DNA from 2 places in the Streptomyces sp. NPDC093568 genome. Region 1 is predicted to be linked to the other one. Evidence: riboswitches for the same ligand, from Rfam matches in the RefSeq annotation. Region 1 holds a riboswitch; the other holds the start of a gene.

Region 1 (10,204 bases):
CCTACCGTCGAGAAGGCAGGTCAAGGACGGAGGTCGGCGTGAGAAGCAGCGGCGACGGTACGGCTGGGGGTCCCCTGGGACGCGGTTCCGGGGCGAGCGGTCCGTACCCTCCCCCAGGTTCTCAGCTGCGTTCGAGCAGGGGGTATCCCCAGCCCGGCAGCGCGGATCACGTCGTGCAGCGGCCGACGGTCGTGCCGAGCAGCGGCGGAGGGGCGGCGTCCATGGCGACCGAGGAGATCGGTTATCGCGGTCCGACGGCGTGTGCGGCCGCCGGTATCACGTACCGGCAACTGGACTACTGGGCGCGCACCGGTCTCGTCGAGCCGAGCGTGCGGCCCGCCTACGGGTCGGGGACGCAGCGGCTGTACAGCTTCCGCGACGTCGTCGTCCTGAAGATCGTCAAGCGCTTCCTCGACACCGGGGTGTCGCTCCAGAACATCCGCACCGCCGTGCAGCATCTGCGGGAGCGGGGTTTTCGTGATCTTGAGCGCATGACGCTGATGAGCGACGGCGCGACGGTGTACGAGTGCACCTCGCCGGACGAGGTGCACGCGCTGCTCCAGGGCGGGCAGGGGATCTTCGGCATCGCCGTGGGTGTGGTGTGGCGGGATGTCGAGAGCGCCCTGTCGCAGCTGCACGGGGAGCGGATCGACACCGGGGAGACGCTCATCGGTCACAACCCGACGGACGAGCTGGCTCGGCGGCGTAACCGGGCGGTCTGAGCGATGGCCGGTCCTTGACGCTCCGCTGCTCCCACGGGCGTGGCCGGGCAGGGCATTGTCAGTGGTGTGAGGCAGCATCAGAGGTGTGAGAAACGCGCCCACGATCCTGCATCTCGACATGGATGCCTTCTACGCCTCGGTGGAGCAGGCATCCAAGCCGAGCCTGCGCGGGAAAGCCGTCATCGTGGGCGGGCTCGGGCCGCGGGGAGTGGTCGCGACCGCCTCCTATGAGGCCCGGGTCTTCGGGGTGCACTCGGCGATGCCCATGGCGCAGGCGCGCCGGCTGGCGCCGAACGCCGCGTATCTCGTGCCGCGCTTCGGGATCTACCGCGACATCAGCGAGCTCGTGATGGGGCTGCTGCGCGAGCTGTCGCCGCTGGTGGAGCCGCTGAGCCTGGACGAGGCGTTCGTGGACCTGGAGGCCGGAGAAGCGGCCTGGGACGAAGCGTCGGCGCGGCTGGTGGGGGCGAAGCTGCGGGCCGACATACGGGCGGCCACCGGGCTCGCGGGGTCCGTGGGGCTTGCCGCGTCCAAGATGCTCGCGAAGATCGCCTCCGAGGAGGCCAAGCCCGACGGACTGGTGCTGATCGAGCCCGGGACCGAGCGGGCGATGCTCGGGCCGATGTCGGTGCGGACCCTGCCGGGGGTGGGGCCGGCGACCGGGGACCATCTGCGGCGGGCCGGGATCCACACGGTCGAGGAGATCGCCGAGGCGGGTGAGGACGAGCTCGTGCGGCTGCTGGGGAAGGCGCATGGGCACGCGCTGTACGCGATGGCCCTGGCGCACGACGAGCGGCCTGTGGTGGCCGAGCGGGAGACCAAGTCGGTGTCGGTCGAGGACACGTACGACGTGGACATTCACGACCGGGTCCGGGTGGGGCTGGAGGTGCAGCGACTGGCCGACCGCTGTGTACGGCGGTTGCGGGGGGCCGGACTGTCCGGGCGGACGATCGTGCTCAAGGTGCGGCGGTACGACTTCTCGACCTTGACGCGGTCGGAGACGCTGCGGGGGCCGACGGACGATCCGGCTGTGGTGCGCGAGGCTGCCGCGCGGCTCCTGGAATCCGTGGACACGACGGGTGGGGTGCGGCTGCTGGGAGTCGGGGTGAGCGGACTGGCCGACTACACGCAGGAGGACCTGTTCGCGCAGGCCGCGGGGGAGCGGGGGGAAGCGGCTGCGGGGGCCGCGGGCTCCGCGGCGGAGGACGGGGAGGAAGAGGCCGCGGCGGCGCGGGGGGAGACCGGGGTGAGTGAGCGGCGGTGGCATGCCGGGCACGACGTGCGGCATGTCGAGTACGGGCACGGGTGGGTGCAGGGGAGCGGGGTCGGGCGGGTGACCGTGCGGTTCGAGACGCCTGGGTCGGAGCCGGGGAGGGTGCGGACGTTTCGGGTCGATGATCCGGAGCTGGAGGCGGCGGAGCCGTTGCCGTTGGTGGCGGGGCCCGTGGGGCGGAGCGGGGCCGTCGGCGCTGGTGGGGCGTCGTCTGTGGCGCCTGGGTAGGGCGGAGCGGTGGGTGCTCGGGCGATCGGCGGCGGAGTTGTTCAGCGGCACCCAGCCCCCGCGCAGCCGGCCTACGGATGGCCCGCCTGGGTCAGGGGTGTGCGTGGGGGGTTTTCGGGCCGTTGTTGTCGGGGTCCTCGGTGGAGGCCAGGTTGCCGAAGTCCCGGTCGGGGGGTGGCGGCGGGGCCGTTACGTCGAGCCCGTAGTGGTGGTAGAGCTGGAGTTCCTGCTCGGGGGAGAGGTGGCGGCCCACTCCGAAGTCGGGGGCGTCCTTGATGAGGGCCCGGTCGAAGGGGATGTGGAGGGTGCCCTCGACCAGTTCGCTGGGCTCCAGGGGGACGAAGGCGTCCCGGGAGAAGAGGCCGGTGCGTATCGCCGCCCACTCCGGTACTCCGGTCGCGTCGTCGAGGTAGACCTCGTCGATGGTGCCGATCTTGGTGCCGTTGCGGTCGAAGGCCTTGCGGCCGATCAGGTTGCGCGGATCGATGTCGGTCTGCACGGGCCCTCCACTTGGTCGCAACTCATCCGTAAGCACTACGAAAAGGCACATTGGTGAGAGTGGCCACTCGAAGGTCGCCTCGTTGACCTCGCTGGTAGGCTTTTAGCGGCTGCTGACCCCGTGCGGGAGAGTCCTCCGGCGACATCGGAGGCGCCGAAGGAGCAAATCCTCCCCGGAATCTCTCAGGCTCACGTACCGCTCGGACGAGGTCACTCTGGAAAGCAGGGCGGGTGTCGACGGCTTCCGCTCTCACCGACGGTGAAAGCCGGGAACCCTTGTGGTGACCCGGTGAAGCTCTCAGGTTGAGATGACAGAGGGGGAGGCCGTCCGGGTACCCGCGCCGTGGTGCCCCTCGAAGGTCGCGTCAGACCAGGAGGCCTCCGCAATGACCGCCCACCGCATTCCGCTCTCCGAGCTCGAACAGGGGATCCCGTTCGAGCAGCGTCATATCGGTCCTGACCACGAGGCTCGGGCCAAGATGCTCGCCCAGGTCGGCTACGGCTCCCTGGACGACCTCACCGCGGCCGCCGTGCCGGACGTGATCAAGAACGCCGACTCGCTCGACCTGCCGGGAGCGCGCACCGAGCCCGAGGTGCTGGCCGAGCTGCGCTCGCTCGCGGACCGCAACCAGGTGCTGGACTCGATGATCGGCCTCGGGTACTACGGGACCTTCACCCCGCCGGTCATCCTGCGGAACGTCATGGAGAACCCGGCCTGGTACACCGCCTACACGCCGTACCAGCCGGAGATCTCGCAGGGGCGCCTCGAAGCCCTGCTGAACTTCCAGACCATGGTCGCCGACCTGACCGGGCTGCCGACCTCCGGTGCCTCGCTGCTCGACGAGGGGACGGCCGCGGCCGAGGCCATGGCGCTGTCCCGGCGCATGGGCCGGAACAAGAAGGGCCTCTTCCTGGTCGACGCGGATGTGCTGCCGCAGACCATCGCCGTGATCGAGACCCGTGCCGAGCCCACCGGCGTGGAGATCGTCGTCGCCGACCTCAGCGGCGGGATCCCGGCCGACCTCGCCTCGCGTGAGATCACCGGCGTGCTCCTCCAGTACCCCGGCGCCTCCGGTGTCGTACGGGACATCAAGCCCGTCATCGAGCAGGCCCACGAGCTGGGTGCCCTCGTCACCGTCGCCGCCGATCTGCTCGCGCTGACGCTGCTGAAGTCGCCGGGTGAGCTCGGGGCGGACATCGCGGTCGGGACGACCCAGCGCTTCGGTGTGCCGATGGGCTTCGGCGGTCCGCACGCCGGCTACATGGCCGTACACGAGAAGTTCGCGCGCAGCCTGCCCGGGCGGCTCGTGGGTGTGTCCCAGGACGCCGACGGGAACAAGGCGTACCGGCTCGCCCTCCAGACCCGTGAGCAGCACATCCGGCGGGAGAAGGCGACCAGCAACATCTGCACCGCCCAGGTGCTGCTCGCCGTGATGGCCGGGATGTACGCCGTCTACCACGGGCCCGAGGGGCTCAAGAGCATCGCTCGGCGGACCCACCGTTACGCCTCGATCCTCGCCGCGGGCCTCACGGCCGGTGGGGTCGAGGTCGTGCACGGCTCCTACTTCGACACGCTGACCGTGCGCGTGCCCGGAAAGGCCGCCGAGGTCGTCGACGCCGCCCGGCAGAACGGCGTCAACCTGCGCCTCGTCGACGCCGACCACGTCTCCGTCGCCTTTGACGAGACCACCGCACGGGCCCAGGTGGGCGCGGTGTGGACGGCGTTCGGGGTCGAGGGGGACATCGAGGCGCTGGACACGGCGACCGAGGAGGCCGTCCCGGACGCGCTGCTGCGCACCGACGACTACCTCACGCACCCCGTCTTCCACCAGCACCGCTCCGAGACGGCGATGCTGCGCTACCTGCGCCGGCTGGCCGACCGTGACTACGCGCTCGACCGCGGCATGATCCCGCTGGGCTCCTGCACGATGAAGCTCAACGCCACCACCGAGATGGAGCCGGTCACCTGGCCGGAGTTCGGGCAGCTGCACCCCTTCGCGCCCGCCGAGCAGGCCCAGGGCTATCTGACGCTCATCCGTGAGCTGGAGGAACGTCTCGCCGAGGTCACCGGCTACGACAAGGTGTCGCTCCAGCCGAACGCCGGGTCGCAGGGCGAGCTGGCCGGACTGCTCGCCGTGCGCGGGTACCACCGGGCCAACGGGGACGAGCAGCGGACCGTCTGTCTGATCCCGTCCTCCGCGCACGGCACGAACGCCGCCAGCGCCGTCATGGCCGGCATGAAGGTCGTCGTCGTGAAGACCGCCGAGGACGGCGAGATCGACGTCGAGGACCTGCGGGCGAAGATCGAGCAGTACCGGGACGAGCTGTCCGTGCTGATGATCACGTACCCGTCGACGCACGGTGTGTTCGAGGAGCACGTCGCCGACATCTGCGCGCAGGTCCACGAGGCCGGTGGCCAGGTGTACGTGGACGGCGCGAACCTCAACGCGCTGGTGGGACTGGCCAAGCCGGGGCACTTCGGCGGCGACGTCTCGCACCTGAACCTGCACAAGACCTTCTGCATCCCGCACGGCGGCGGCGGTCCGGGCGTCGGCCCGGTCGGTGTGCGCGCCCACCTCGCGCCGTACCTGCCCAACCACCCGCTGCAGCCTGCGGCCGGGCCGGAGACGGGCGTCGGCCCGATCTCGGCCGCGCCGTGGGGTTCCGCGGGGATCCTGCCCATCTCGTGGGCGTACGTCCGCCTCATGGGCGGCGAGGGGCTGAAGCGGGCCACGCAGGTGGCCGTGCTGTCCGCCAACTACGTCGCCAAGCGGCTCGAGCCGCACTACCCCGTGCTCTACACCGGGCCCGGCGGGCTCGTCGCGCACGAGTGCATCATCGACCTGCGTCCGCTGACCAAGGCGACCGGCGTGAGTGTCGACGACGTGGCCAAGCGGCTCATCGACTACGGCTTCCACGCGCCGACGATGTCGTTCCCGGTGGCCGGCACGCTGATGATCGAGCCGACCGAGTCCGAGGACCTGAACGAACTCGACCGGTTCTGCGACGCGATGATCGCCATCCGTGCGGAGATCGAGAAGGTCGGGTCGGGCGACTGGCCGGCCGAGGACAACCCGCTGCGCAACGCCCCGCACACCGCCGGCGCGCTCGGCGGGGAGTGGGAGCACGCCTACAGCCGTGAGGAGGCCGTGTTCCCGGCCGGAGTGTCGGCCGCCGAGAAGTACTGGCCGCCGGTGCGCCGTATCGACCAGGCCTTCGGTGACCGGAACCTGGTGTGCTCCTGCCCGCCGCTGGACGCCTACGACGACTGAGATCCGGTCGGTCTGTGACTGAGGGGCTCCGCTTCGGCCGTACGTGGCCGGGGCGGAGCCCTTCGGTTTCCTGGGGTTTCCCGCTGTAGAAGCGGGTCGGCGGATCAGAAGAGCCCCGACGCCCTGAGCACCGCCCGCGCCTGCGTGTCGTCGATCTCGTGTCGCAGGCGTTCCAGTACGTCGATGCCCTCGCGCAGCGTCCCGCCGGCCCGTGAGCGGCGTACCCCGGTGTCGAACTCGTGCCACAGCAGGGGGTTGGCGACAAGGATGCGCGGGTCCAGTTCCAGGCGGCGGCCGTCCGTGTCGCACAGGGTCAGGTGAGTGGAGACGTCGCCGTACTGGCGTACGGTCACCAGGGCGTCCGTGCGTACGGCCTGATGGCGTACGAGACCGCGTACCGCGAGCCAGCCGGGGCCGGCGGTCACCCGCTGGGGAAGCAGGATCGTGAAGAGCAGGGCGGTCATGACCAGCCACAGCATGGTGCGCGGCGCTGTCAGGGTGTGCGCGTCCCAGTCGACCACCAGGGTCATGGCGAAGAACGTCAGAGCACAGCCGGTGGCGAACCGGGCGCTGTCGCGCCAGTGGCGGTCACCGGTCGGGGCCGGGCGCGGTCTGCTTCCGTCCACAGTGCAGACGGTAGGGGGCGGTGGCGCCCGCGCGAACTCCGCTGACGGTGCTCTGACGCCTTACGGCTCATCGTTGACGCGATTCTGATGGCCGCGGCCGGTTCAGCCCGTGTGCACGCGCGGCCGGCGATCCCGGTCCGGCTCGGCCTCGCGCAGCACCTCGCGGGTGACCGGGGCTACCTCGCCCTGGCCGAAGAGGAAGAAGCGCAGGAAGTTGGCGAACGGGGTGCCCTCGGTCCACTCGAAGTAGATGTGCGGGATGCAGCCGGTCGTGTCGCGCACGTGCAGGAGCAGGGCGGCCAGGGCGTTGGGGATGGAGGAGGACTCCAGGGTGAGGACGCGGTAGCGGTTGTGCATGACCTGGCCGCGTACGGCCAGCCCGGCCTCGAACTCCGAGGGGTCGGTGACCGTCACCTCCACGAAGACGAAGTCCTCCTGCTCCGGCAGGTCGTTGTCGTGGCGGATCTGCTCGATCTTGTCGCGGTACTCGGCCTTGTCCCGGCTGTCGGGCTCGTTCGCGATGAACCGGATCTTCCGGCTCGCGATGTCCCTGATGAATCGTTCCGCCATGTCGTCGAGCGTCACGCTGGTGACGCGGAGCTCGAAGGCACGCAGCAGCCGCGAGAGCAGGGAGACGAGGATGATGCCGGCGATGAAGCAGGCGCCGATCTTCACACCGTCGGGGCGCTCGATGACATTCACGACGGTCGTGTAGAGGAAGACGGCCGAGATGACCGCGAACCCGATGAACCACTTGCGCTGGCCGGCCTCGCGGGCGGCGATGGTCACGGCGATCGCGGCGGAGCTGATGAGCACCAGGACGCCGGTGGCGTACGCGCCGCCCTGCGCGTCGACACTGGCGTCGAAGATCCAGGTGACCAGGAACGCGACCAGGGTGAAGACGATGACCATCGGACGCACCGCGCGCGCCCAGTGCGGGGCCATGCCGTAGCGCGGCAGATAGCGGGGCATCAGGTTGAGCAGCCCGGCCATGGCCGAGGCGCCGGCGAACCACAGGATGGCGATCGTGGAGACGTCGTAGACCGTGCCGAAGGCGTTGCCGAGGTACTCGTGCGCGAGGAAGGCGAGGGCACGGCCGTTGGCCTCGCCGCCCGGCTCGAAATCCTTCTCGGGGATCAGCAGGGTGGTGATGAAGCTCGTCGTGATCAGGAAGCAGCTCATGATCACGGCAGCGGTGGTGAGCAGCTTCTTGGTGTCCCGGATCCGCCCCTTGGGGTTCTCCTCGGTCTCGCCCGGGTCGCCCTTGACGTGCGGCATCACCGCGACGCCGGTCTCGAAGCCGGACAGGCCGAGCGCGAGCTTGGGGAAGACGATCAGGGCCACGCCGATCATGACGAAGACGTTGCCGTGCTCGGCGGTCAGGGCGTTGGACCAGTCGGTGACGACGTGGCCCTCGGTGACGACGTGGTAGAGGCCGGAGACCACGACGACGGCGTTGAGCGCGAGGTAGATGCCCACCAGGACGACCGCGACGCCGATGGCCTCCAGGAAGCCCTTGAGGAACACCGCTCCCAGCAGCGCCACCAGGATCAGGGTGATCACCATCTGCTTGTCGTGCAGGGCGCTTTCCAGGTGCGGGTTCTCGACCAGGTGGGTCGAGGCGTCGGCCGCCGAGAGCGTGATGGTGATCAGGAAGTCCGTGGCCGCGAAGCCCAGCAGGGTCAGGACGAACAGCTTGCCCTTCCAGAAGGTCAGCAGCCGCTCCAGCATCGCGATCGAGCCCTGACCGTGCGGGCTCTCCTCGGCCACCCGGCGGTAGACGGGCAGGGCGCCCGCCAGGGTGACGATCACGAGCACGATCGTGGCGATCGGGGAGAGCAGGCCGGCCGCGAGGGCCGCGATGCCCGGCTGGTAGCCGAGGGTCGAGAAGTAGTCGACGCCCGTGAGGCACATGACCCGGTACCAGGGCTGCCCCTCGTCCACGGGCGCCTTCTCGGCCTGCGGAGCCTTGGAGCCGTGGCCCTTGCCCATGTCGGACAGACCCTCCAGCATCCAGGCGCGCAAGCGACTGGGAGGAGGGTGTTCGGTCGTGGCCATCGGCGTGCTCCTGATGTGCGGGTCGGCAAGCGAATCCGGCCATCACGCGGACGGCGGCACCAGCGTAAGCAGAGAGTTACGTGTGGGCCCACGGATCGAGGGGCGGTGGGCGTCAAGCTTCCGTTAAGACTGGCCATGTCTGTGTTGGTCGCCTGTAAAGACGTGGGCTTTGGGGTGTGTGCGGCAGGGATTGGGCTGTATGGGGGAGGGGGTGGTGGGGCTGAGGGGGGATACTCAGCGTTATTGACGGTGACGTCGATGGTTCGCCCCGGGGAGACGGTGGGGGATGTGGCTGGGTGGTCTCCACGCGCTCGTATTGGCCTTCGCGGGCATCGATGTCGTCACCGCGGTCAACGTCCAGCATCTGGAGTCCCTCAAGGACGTGATCGAGAAGATCACCGGGTGCCGCAGCACGAGACGGTGCCCGACGAGGTCGTACGCCGGGCCACGCTGGTCGAGTTCCTCGACATCCCGCCCGAGGGGCTGCATGCGTTCGGCGGGGCGTCGGAGACCCGTCCATGACGTCTTGGCCTCTGAGCCGGCCACCGGGGTCACCGTGCTGATCCCGGAGGCGGAACCGGAGCAGCTGTGGCAGCGGCTTCTGCAGAACCAGCGGGGCGCGGTCGTCGCGCATGCCGTGCGCAAGGAGACGGAGGCGGTGATCTGCCGGTTGCGGTTCCGCTTGTTCTGACCCCGGCGCGCCTGCGACCTGCGGTGATCGGGTCGCCGTAAGAGAACCGTCAAGGGTGCGCGGCGGGCCGTATGGGAGCCGTCAACGGCGCTCGAATCCGGCCACCAAGGCTGTTTCCTCGAGTCGTTCCTGTCCGACCGAACCTCACTCCAGGAGTCCACGGTGGCCGATCTGGCCTTCGTCGTCATCACGATCGCGTGCTTCGCGCTGGTGGCTCTCGTTGCCAAGGGGGTGACCAAGCTGTGACCGCCGAGAACATCGTCGGCCTCGTCGTGGCCGTCGCCCTGCTGGGCTATCTCGTCCTCGCCCTGATCTTCCCGGAGAGGTTCTGAGGCAAGACATGGGTCCCGTACTCGCCGGCGTGCTCCAACTGCTCGCCCTGATCGCAGCCCTCGCGCTCGCCTACGTCCCGCTTGGCAACTACATGGCCAAGGTCTACTCCTCCGACAAGCACTGGCGGGTCGAGAAGTGGATCTACAAGGGCATCGGTGCCAACCCCGACACCGAGATGCGCTGGCCGGTGTACCTGCGCGGCGTCCTCGCCTTCTCGGCCGTAGGCGTCCTCTTCCTCTACCTGCTCCAGCGTCTGCAGGGCGTGCTGCCCGGTTCGCTCGGCTTCTCCGCGATCGACCCGGACCAGGCGTTCAACACCGCCGTGTCGTTCGTGACCAACACCAACTGGCAGTCGTACTACGGCGAGCAGGCCATGGGCCACGTCGTGCAGACCGCCGGTCTGGCCGTGCAGAACTTCGTCTCCGCGGCCGTCGGCATCGCCGTCGCCGTCGCGCTCGTGCGCGGGTTCGCGCGCTCGCGCACCGGTGAGCTGGGCAACTTCT
Region 2 (10,204 bases), on a different contig from region 1:
GTGCGGCCCGCAGCCCGTGCCGGGCCACGACGTTGCGCTCGCGCAGGCCCTTGGCGCGGGCCGTGCGGATGAAGTCCTCGTTCATCGTCTCCAGCATGCCCGAGCGGGTGAGCCGCGCGTAGATGGCGGAGTACAGCAGGGCGAGCGAACACCAGGCCGGGAAGAGCGTGTTGGCCCACTGCGCCGGATTCTCGGTGAACGGTACGTAGGTGCGGCCGAAGATCGGCCATTGGAAGGTGAAGAGCAGCAGCGCCAGGTTGCCCGTGAAGAACATGGGCAGCGAGACGCCGGCGAGCGCGACACCCATGAACGTGCGGTCGAAGAAGCTGCGGGGCTTGAGCGCGGAGATCACGCCGATGAGCACACCGGACACCAGCCACATCACGGCCGCGCCGGCCGCCAGCGAGAGGGTCACCGGAAGGCGCGAGGTGAGCTGCGGCCACACCTCGACGTGGTTCTTGAAGGAGTAGCCGAAGCACGGCGCGTTGCAATGCGCCGTGGTGGGGCCCAGGTCATAGGTGGCGCCGGCCACGATCCCCTTGATGAAGTGCCAGTACTGGACGTACAGGGGCTGGTCCAGACCGAGGTTCTGCTTGACCGCGGCGATGTCGGCCTTCGTCGGGCTCTTTCCGATGTACTGCTGCGCGAGCTGGTCGGCGGTCTGGCCGGCCATCCGTGGCAGCAGGAAGAAGATCGCGAAGGTGACCGCGGTGACGACCAGCAGCAGGATCACTGCCGCGAGCGTCCGACGGAGGATGTACGAGATCACGGGGACCGGCGCTGGTGCCCGCGGGCCGCTGAGCCCGCGGGCACCAATGCCTTCACCTGCCTTCCGGGGCTACTTCTTGGTCGTGCCGATGTTGAGGTAGTCGTACTGACCGCTGAAGGCCGCCGTGGACACCAGGTTGGTGAAGTTGGCGGGGCGGTAGAGCAGGACCTTGAAGTAGGTCAGCGGGACGAGCGCGGCCTGGTCCATCGCACGCTTGTCGATCTCCGCGTACAGGCTGTTGCGCTCGGTGTCGCTCTCCGTCGCGATGGCCTTCTCGAGCAGCTCGTTGATCTGCTTGTCATCGATGTAGGAGAGGTTGGTGTTGCCGGACGCACCGATCGCGTCACCGTGCAGGATCTGCTGCAGGAAGCCGTAGCCGGACGGCCAGTCGGCACCCCACTGCATCATGTGCAGACCGATGTTCTGCTTCTTGTCGAAGGTCGGCACACCCGCGTAGTCGGTGAAGTACTTGCCCGACGGGTACTGCTTGAGGGTGGCGTTGATGCCGGCCTTCTTCAGCGAGGCGATGATCGCGGTGGCCGCGTCGATCTCCTGCGGACGGTCGCTGCGCGCCGAGATGTTGGTGCTGATGGTCGACTTGCCGCAGGCCTTCAGCTGCTCCTTGGCCTTGGCGACGTCGCCCTTGTTGCCCTCCGTGGCGTAGACGTCCGCCTTCTGGTAGCCCGGGATGTCCGGCGGAAGGACGGTCGTGGCGATGTCACCGCGGATCGGGCCGCCCTCGGCGGTCTGCACGGAGACCTTGTCGATGGCGTACTGGACGGCCTTGCGGCACTCGACCTTGTCGAACGGCGCGACCTGGTTGTTGATCGCCAGGTAGACCAGACGGCCACCGTAGGTGTTGTCGGTGTTCGCCTTCAGGTCCGCGTTGTTGACGACCTTGGCCTGCGTCGCGGCCTGGACGCCACCGCCGCCGAGGTCGATCGCCGTACCGGCCTGGACGTCCTGGTCGATCGTCTCGGCGTTGACCTTGAGCTTGACGACGATCTTGTCCGGGTACTGCTTGCGCAGCGGGTCCGTCTTGGCGTCCCAGTTCTCGTTGCGGACGAGGACGGCCTGCTTGCCCTCGTCGTAGCTCTCGAACTTGTACGAGCCCGAGGAGACGATGCTCTTGACGTAGTCGATGCCCTTGTCCTTGGCCTGGGGCACCGGAGCCGTCTGCGGCGTCGCGACCAGGTAGTCGAACTCCTGGAAGGCACGGTTGAGCTTGAAGACGACCGTGGTGTCGTCCGGCGTCTCGATGGACTTCAGGCCCTCGGCGCTCTTGTCCTTGTAGGGACCCTTGTACTTGTCGCCGCCCTCGAGGAACTGCTGGAAGTAGTTCGGGCCGAGGGAGAGCACGTCACGCGCGAAGTTGGAGCGCTCGACGGCGTACTTGACGTCCTTCGAGGTGATCGGCGTGCCGTCCTCGTACTTCAGGCCCGAACGCAGCTTGTACGTCCAGGTCTTGCCGCCGTCGCTCGGCACGCCCTTGCTCGCCGCGAGGTCCGGGACGAGCTCGTTGCCCGCCTCGCCCGCCGCGGGCTTGAACGTCATCAGCGGGCGCGCGTAGAGCCGGCTGAGGTTGTACATGTACGCGTAGTACGTGTTGCCGGGGTCGAAGGAGTCAGGGACGTCGGAGTATTCGTACGTGACCGTCCCACCCTTCTGGGTGGAGGCGTTGACGACACCCTTGGTCGCTGCGTTGGCCCCAGCCGACTTGTTTCCGTTGTTGTCCGAGTTGTCATCGGCCTTGCTGCAAGCCGAAAGCAGCAGGCTCGCACTGCCGACTGCCGCGACCGCGGCCAGCACTGACCTTCGCATGATGGTGTGCTTCCCCTCCATTGTTGGAAATCTTTGGGACTCTCGCTGCGGCCGCGGATCAGCGGCTGCGCGGGTCGAGAGCGTCACGGAGACCGTCGCCGAGCAGGTTGAACGCCAGGACGGTCACGAAGATGGCGAGGCCCGGAACGATCATGAACTGTGGATCGACCTGGTAGTAGTCGACCGCCTGGTTGATCATTCCGCCCCAGGAGGCCTGCGGGGGCTGGATGCCGACGCCGAGGAAGCTCAAGGACGCCTCGAAGAGGATGTTGGTCGGGATGAGCAGCGTCGAGTAGACGATGATCGGGCCGACGAGGTTCGGCAGCAGCTCCCTGAAGAGGATGTACGGCCCCTTGGCTCCCATCCCCCGGGAGGCGTCGACGAACTCCCGCTCGCGCAGGGCCAGTGTCTGACCCCGGACGATGCGGCCCAGATAGGGCCAGTTGAAGAAGCCGATGACGAAGATCAGCACGCTGATGTGCAGGGGCAGCCCTTCCAGGCCGAAGGCACCGCCCTGCAGGGTGGCCGAGATCGCGATCGCGAACAGCAGGAGCGGGAACGCCAGGAAGGTGTCCATCAGCCTGCTGATGATCGTGTCGACGCGGCCGCCGTAGTAGCCGGCCACGACGCCCAGGATCGCGCCGATCGTGTTGGACAGCAGCGTGGCACCGAAGGCGACGACCAGCGAGACCCAGGAGCCCTCCAGGATGCGGGTGGCGATGTCCCGGCCGAACTTCGGCTCCACACCGAGCGGGTGGTCCCAGCTCATGCCGCCGAAGTCACCCTTGGGCAGCGAGGTGTTGGGGTCGATCAGATCCTGGTTCAGGGCGTTGGGGTCCAGGCCGAACAGCGCCTGGATGGGCCGGGAGAGGATCGCGAGCAGGATCAGCAGGATCACGATGATCCCGCCGGCGACAGCCACCTTGTCCTTCTTGAAGCGGGACCAGGCGATCTGCCCCAGGGAACGCCCCTCGATCTGACTCTTCTTGACGCCGGAGAGCACGGCCTCGGGCTGCGCTTCGGCCGCCGCTCCCGTTGTCTCGATCGGTGCGGTCACGGTGAGATTGACCCCTCTCGGCCGACGGTTGTCGACCCCCTGGCTGCCGCTGTAGCGGTCCGCTCGTTCTCGTACACAGGACCGACCGGCCCGTGTCTTGCGGGGAGTCTTCAACGCATCGGCGATCAGTTGCCAGAGTTGGCGGGGAAAGGATGCGCAACCGTGATGCTGTCTGGGGGGTTCCGTTATCCGAACAGCGGGTAACGGACGGCGGACGCGCGCCACTTGGGGCGTATGAGGGCGGACCGGGACCTTCCGATCGCATCTACGCGCGAAGATGTGCCTATGAAAACGCAGTCAGCGGGCGTGTGCACCTACGAAGTCGGGTTGCCGACTGAACGGTAGGTTAGCTGGCCGAATGATCAGTAACGGCCCTGTGCCGGTGGGTAACCGTAGCCGCCGGCGGGGGCCTGCGCGGGAGCCGCGTGCGCCTCGCGGTCGTAGAACGGGCGGGCGCTCGCGCGCATCCACATCGCGACCGGGTCGTCCTCGTCGGACATCGCCACGGTCGACACCGGCAGCCCGTCCGGAACCGCGCCGAGCGACTGCAGCATCATCGAGCGCACCGAGTCCACCGCGGGCGGGCTGGTGTCGTACACGTCGAGCCCGATGGCGAGATACGGCGCGCCGAGCGCCGGCTGCACCCAGGCGCGGCGCAGGGAGCGCACGGCGGGGGTGCGGTGGGCGTTCTGCGCGAGCAGGGCGTAGAACTGCGGGATCTCGATGCCGGGCTCCGTCAGCCGCAGCGGTCCGGCGGGCTGGCGGTCCAGGCCGGTGGCGATGCGGCGCAGGTCGAGCCAGGGGATGCCGACGCCGCCGCCCGGGGCGTGCGGGTTGAGCCAGAGGCCGTAGTGGTCCGGGTAGAGGGCGCGGGCCACGTCGACGCCGTCGACCACCTCGTAGCCGCGGTTCCAGCCGCTGGCCGACAGCTCCTGGGCGGAGGTGACGCAGGGGGCGTAGCCGTACCCTTCGACCTCCATGTTCCCGTACTGGGCGTCCGGGGAGCCTGCCTGGCCGTGCCACAGCAGCATCCAGATCCGGCCGGCGTCCGGGGTGGCGAGCGCGCGCAGGAGTGCCTCGTAGGCGTCATAGCGCCCGGGGGTCACCTGGCGCAGCATGTGCTCGACCTGACCGGTCGAGGTTGTGCCAGCGCTCACTTTCTACCGCCCCTCCGTACAACACCTTGCCCGCACTGTGCCCCTAGCTTAATCCCGCGCAAGAGCTCGGAACTTGCCGCCGCATCGCGGCTCGCGGGTCGTTCGTGGTCGCACGCGCCCACGCGCCGGGGCCGCACCTCGGCACCACCGCGCGCCCCGGTCGCGGGCGCGTCGCCCAGGCCCCTTGCTAGGCCCCTTGGTAGAAGGGCCGCACCTTCGCCCGCATCCACTCGATCACCGGATCCTGGGCCACGTCCAGCAGGACCAGGTTGACCGGCCACGGGACGGGGACCCGCCCCAGGGCGCGGGCCAGTGCGTCCATGGGGGCGGCGCGCAGGTCGCCCTCCCAGTGGGAGAGTTCGACGCCTATGAACATCACCGGGGCCGCCGTCTCGATCGCCGCCAGACAGCGCCGGGCCGTGGCGATAACGCCCGTCGCGGCGAACTCCGCCGACGCCGCCGCGAGGAAGTCGACCGGGTCGTCCTGCCAGTCGGGCTCGTAGAGCTTGACGCGGCCGCCGGAGTTGAGGCCCTCCAGCGGGGTCCGGCCGACCCGGCACAGCTCGGCGACCGCCGCGGGAGGCAGCGGGACGCCGACCACGCCGTCCGGGTTCAGGGCGATGCCCACATGCGGGGGCAGACCGCGGGCGAACTCCACGGCCGGGGCGATCGTGTACGACATGTGGGCGCCGACGACCTGGCGGAACTGTTCCTCGGAGCTGAAGACCGGGACGTATCCCTGGCCCGCGATCTCCACCGTGGGCAGGTCCAGCGGGCCGCTGTGCGGGCCGCCGCCGCTCGGCAGGGGCACCCAGACGAAGCTGCGGCCGAGCACCTCGATGATCCTCCCGCCCGCCGAGGGCAGGCCGAGGGAGGCCGAGAGCACCTCCTCCAGTTCGTTGCCCGGCCAGCCGCCGTGCGGGTGGAGGTGTGCCGGTGCCGGGAAGTCCGCGGGGAGATCCGCTGCGAAGTCCATCTGTCTGACCGCCTGCTGTGAACCACGTCTGAGGCCCAAAAGGCTAGCCGGTGTCCGGCGCGCGCAGGTCTACGGGCGGTCGTCCCGCGCATACGGCCGGTCAGCCGGCGAAGCCGATCCGGCGCAGGACGTCCGCCGCGTCCCGGTCGATCAGCACCGCCGAGCCGCAGCCCTGGGGCAGATCGCCGTCGGCCACCGAGCGCAGCAGGCGGGCGGCGGCCCTGCGGTGACGCAGGAAGGCGTAGCGCGAGACCCCCCGGCCGCGCTCGCGCTGGCCCTCCAGGGCGGTGCCGGGTGTCACGTCGAGCAGCAGCAGATGCAGGCTGCCGCCGCGCCGGCGGGCCTCGCGGGCCAGCCAGGCGCGCACCCAGGCCTGCGTACCGCAGTCGTGCACGACGACGCCCTTGCCGGTGCGCAGGGCCCGGCGCAGTCCGGCGTAGTGGGCGAGGCGGACCAGGGGGCGGTAGACGCCGTAGGGAAGGAAGCCGGGCATACGGGCGTCCCAGTGGTCCCGGGTGTCCTGGGAGTCGATGCGGATGCCCTTCACCGTGCGCCGCATCAGCGTGGACTTGCCGCTGCCGGGCAGGCCGGTGATGACGACGAGGTCCTTGGGGCCGAAGAGCAGTGCGTGCGGGCTGCGGCCGGAGCGCTCGCGCAGATCGCGGACCACGGGGGCGTGGCGCGTGGCGCGTGCCTCGGCGGCCGGGGCGGCGGGCTGCTTGGGCAGCGCGAGGCCCGAGGTCGTCGCGTACGCCGTGCTGCGGTTCACCGTCATCGTCCTCCTCCGGGGTCAGGATTCCCCCTGCCCACTGAGCGTAAAGAGAAGGTAATAGAGGATCTCTCGTATTTTCGTTCGCTTCCTGCCACAAGCCGGTTACAGAGACGACCCTGCCGCCGACGAGCCCGGCATGCAATGATGTCCGCGCCAACTGCATACCGGCCGTTTGAATCCGCGCGGGAGAGTCCCCGGCACTGCGTCGCCGGGGCGCCGAAGGAGCAAGTCCCTCCCTTGAATCTCTCAGGCCCCGTTACCGCGCGGGCGAGGCACATCTGAAAAGCGGGTCGTCGCGTGTGCGGCGGCTCCACCCAAGGTGCAAGCCGTGATCGTCCCCGTGGCGGTCGTGGCGAACCTCTCAGGTTCCGATGACAGATGGGGAGGAACGACCTCGCCCTCCCCCACGCCCGAATGCGCTCGCGCGGGGGCCCCATCGCCTTGGGAGACAACCGACCGATGAGCAGCACCGAATCCCCCGACCAGCGGCGCACCGCGCTCGATGCCCTGCATCGCTCGCTGGGCGCGACGATGACCGACTTCGCCGGCTGGGACATGCCCCTGCGGTACGCCTCCGAGCGCGACGAGCACAACGCCGTCCGCACCAAGGCCGGCCTGTTCGACCTCTCGCACATGGGTGAGATCACCGTGGCGGGCCCGGACGCTGCCGCGCTGCTGAACCACGCCCTGGTCGGCAACATCGCCTCCGTCGGCGTCGGCCGCGCCCGCTACACCATGATCTGCCAGGCCGACGGCGGCATCCTCGACGACCTGATCGTCTACCGCCTGGCCGAGACCGAGTACATGGTCGTCGCCAACGCCTCCAACGCCCAGGTCGTGCTGGACGCGCTGGTGGAGCGTTCCGTCGGCTTCGACGCCGAGGTGCGCGACGACCGGGACGCGTACGCGCTGATCGCCGTCCAGGGCCCCGAGTCCCCCGGCATCCTGAAGTCGCTCACCGACGCCGACCTCGACGGCCTGAAGTACTACGCCGGCCTGCCCGGCACCGTCGCCGGCGTGCCCGCGCTCATCGCCCGCACGGGCTACACCGGCGAGGACGGCTTCGAGCTGTTCGTGAAGCCGGAGCACGCCGTGGAGCTGTGGCAGGCGCTGACCAAGGCCGGCGAGGGCGTCGGCCTGGTCCCCTGCGGGCTGTCCTGCCGCGACACCCTGCGCCTGGAAGCGGGCATGCCGCTGTACGGCCATGAGCTGACCACCTCCCTCACCCCCTTCGACGCCGGGCTCGGCCGGGTGGTGAAGTTCGAGAAGGAGGGCGACTTCGTCGGGCGCGAGGCGCTGGCCGAGGCTGCCGAGCGCGCCGCGCAGAACCCGCCGCGCGTCCTGGTCGGCCTGGTCGCCGAGGGGCGTCGCGTCCCGCGCGCCGGGTACCCGGTCGTCGCCGGCGGCGAGGTCATCGGCGAGGTCACCTCCGGCGCGCCCTCCCCCACCCTGGGCAAGCCCATCGCCATGGCGTACGTCGACGCCGCGCACGCGGCGCCGGGCACGTCCGGCGTCGGCGTGGACATCCGCGGCAGCCACGAGCCCTACGAGGTCGTGGCGCTGCCGTTCTACAAGCGGCAGAAGTAACGCCAGACGTAGAGACTGACAGCGGCGAGCGCGTGACCCTGCGCACATTTCCGCTGCTCAGCCACGTTTCTCCCAGTCCCCCATTCACCACCACTCCCGCGCTTACAGGAGAATTCAGGCCATGAGCAACCCCCAGCAGCTGCGCTACAGCAAGGAGCACGAGTGGCTGTCGGCCGCCGAGGACGGCGTCTCGACGGTCGGCATCACCGAGTTCGCGGCCAACGCGCTCGGCGATGTCGTCTACGCCCAGCTCCCCGAGGTCGGCTCGACCGTCACCGCGGGTGAGACCTGCGGTGAGCTGGAGTCGACCAAGTCGGTCTCCGACCTGTACTCCCCGGTCACCGGCGAGGTGACCGAGACCAACGAGGACGTGGTGAACGACCCCTCCCTCGTGAACTCCGCCCCCTTCGAGGGCGGCTGGCTGTTCAAGGTACGGATCACGGACGAGCCCGCCGACCTGCTCTCCGCCGACGAGTACGCCGCCCACACCGCCGGCTGAGGAGTCGTATCTCTTATGTCTGCCCCCATGCCTGACAAGTCGCTTCTGAACACGCCCCTGCACGAGCTGGACCCGGCGATCGCCGCCGCGCTCGACGCCGAGCTGGAGCGTCAGCAGTCCACCCTGGAGATGATCGCCTCCGAGAACTTCGCGCCGGTCGCGGTGATGGAGGCCCAGGGCTCGGTCGCCACCAACAAGTACGCCGAGGGCTACCCCGGCCGCCGCTACTACGGCGGCTGCGAGCACGTCGACGTCGCCGAGCAGATCGCCATCGACCGGGTCAAGGAGCTGTTCGGCGCCGAGTACGCCAACGTGCAGCCCCACTCCGGCGCCTCCGCCAACCAGGCCGCGCTGTTCGCCCTGGCCCAGCCCGGTGACACCATCCTCGGCCTGGACCTGGCGCACGGCGGCCACCTGACGCACGGGATGCGGCTGAACTTCTCCGGCAAGCAGTTCAAGGTCGTCCCGTACCACGTGGACGCCCGGACCGGCCTGGTCGACATGGCCGAGGTCGAGAAGCTCGCCAAGGAGCACAAGCCCAAGGTGATCATCGCCGGCTGGTCGGCGTACCCGCGGCAGCTGGACTTCGCCGAGTTCCGCCGGATCGCCGACGAGGTCGAGGCGTACCTGTGGGTCGACATGGCCCACTTCGCCGGACTGGTCGCGGCGGGCCTGCACCCGAACCCGGTCCCGCACGCGGACGTGGTCACCTCCACCACCCACAAGACGCTGGGCGGCCCGCGCGGCGGCATCATCCTGGCCAAGAAGGACTTCGCGAAGAAGCTGAACTCCTCCGTCTTCCCGGGCTTCCAGGGCGGCCCCCTGGAGCACGTGATCGCGGCGAAGGCGGTGTCGTTCAAGGTCGCGGCGTCGGAGGAGTTCAAGGAGCGCCAGCGCCGCACGGTGGACGGCGCCCGTATCCTCGCCGAGCGGCTCACCGCCGCCGACGCCCGCGAGGCCGGCGTGAACGTGCTGTCCGGCGGCACGGACGTGCACCTGATCCTCGTCGACCTGCGCGAGTCGGAGCTGGACGGCCAGCAGGCCGAGGACCGCCTCCACGAGGTCGGCATCACGGTCAACCGCAACGCCGTCCCGAACGACCCGCGCCCGCCGATGGTGACGTCGGGCCTGCGCATCGGTACCCCGGCCCTGGCCACCCGAGGCTTCACGGCCGAGGACTTCACCGAGGTCGCGGACGTCATCGCCGAGACGCTCAAGCCGTCGTACGACGTCGACGCGCTCAAGGCCCGGGTGAAGGCGCTCGCCGACAAGCACCCGCTGTACCCCGGTCTGAACAAGTAGTTCCTTTTTGCGGGGTGCCCCGCCCACACTGGTCAGTGCGCGGGCGGGGCACCCCGCGGAAACCTTTTCGCACCACCCCGTATTGAGGAGTCCCCCGTGGCCATCTCGGTCTTCGACCTGTTCTCGATCGGCATCGGCCCGTCCAGCTCCCACACGGTCGGCCCGATGCGCGCGGCACGCATGTTCGCGCACCGCCTGCGCAACGAGGGCGTGCTGCCCTCGGTGGCGTCCATACGCTCCGAGCTGTACGGCTCACTCGGCGCG

Evidence for each region. Region 1 has a riboswitch for glycine ahead of gcvP (aminomethyl-transferring glycine dehydrogenase). Riboswitches for the same ligand answer to the same signal wherever they lie in the genome.
Region 2: it holds a riboswitch for glycine, as region 1 does, so the genes downstream of both, gcvT (glycine cleavage system aminomethyltransferase GcvT) here and gcvP (aminomethyl-transferring glycine dehydrogenase) in region 1, are expected to answer to the same signal.

What each region holds. Positions count from the first base shown of each region.
Region 1 covers NZ_JBIWJD010000016.1:95,572-105,775, reverse strand. The annotation lists gene ACIRD7_RS38940 (MerR family transcriptional regulator) at 39-722, shown strand; gene ACIRD7_RS38935 (DNA polymerase IV) at 808-2,223, shown strand; gene ACIRD7_RS38930 (PRC-barrel domain-containing protein) at 2,315-2,722, opposite strand; glycine riboswitch at 2,836-2,930, shown strand; gene gcvP (aminomethyl-transferring glycine dehydrogenase) at 3,108-5,993, shown strand; gene ACIRD7_RS38920 (hypothetical protein) at 6,098-6,619, opposite strand; gene ACIRD7_RS38915 (amino acid transporter) at 6,722-8,677, opposite strand; partial or broken gene ACIRD7_RS38910 (sensor histidine kinase KdpD) at 8,991-9,163, shown strand; gene ACIRD7_RS38905 (hypothetical protein) at 9,204-9,368, shown strand; gene kdpF (K(+)-transporting ATPase subunit F) at 9,611-9,700, shown strand; gene kdpA (potassium-transporting ATPase subunit KdpA) at 9,709-10,204, shown strand, end outside.
Region 2 covers NZ_JBIWJD010000004.1:370,951-381,154, reverse strand. The annotation lists gene ACIRD7_RS19130 (ABC transporter permease) at 1-769, opposite strand, end outside; gene ACIRD7_RS19125 (ABC transporter substrate-binding protein) at 839-2,611, opposite strand; gene ACIRD7_RS19120 (ABC transporter permease) at 2,649-3,647, opposite strand; gene ACIRD7_RS19115 (enhanced serine sensitivity protein SseB C-terminal domain-containing protein) at 4,010-4,804, opposite strand; gene ACIRD7_RS19110 (enhanced serine sensitivity protein SseB) at 4,992-5,780, opposite strand; gene ACIRD7_RS19105 (AAA family ATPase) at 5,881-6,555, opposite strand; glycine riboswitch at 6,726-6,824, shown strand; gene gcvT (glycine cleavage system aminomethyltransferase GcvT) at 7,012-8,139, shown strand; gene gcvH (glycine cleavage system protein GcvH) at 8,261-8,638, shown strand; gene glyA (serine hydroxymethyltransferase) at 8,666-9,940, shown strand; gene ACIRD7_RS19085 (L-serine ammonia-lyase) at 10,037-10,204, shown strand, end outside.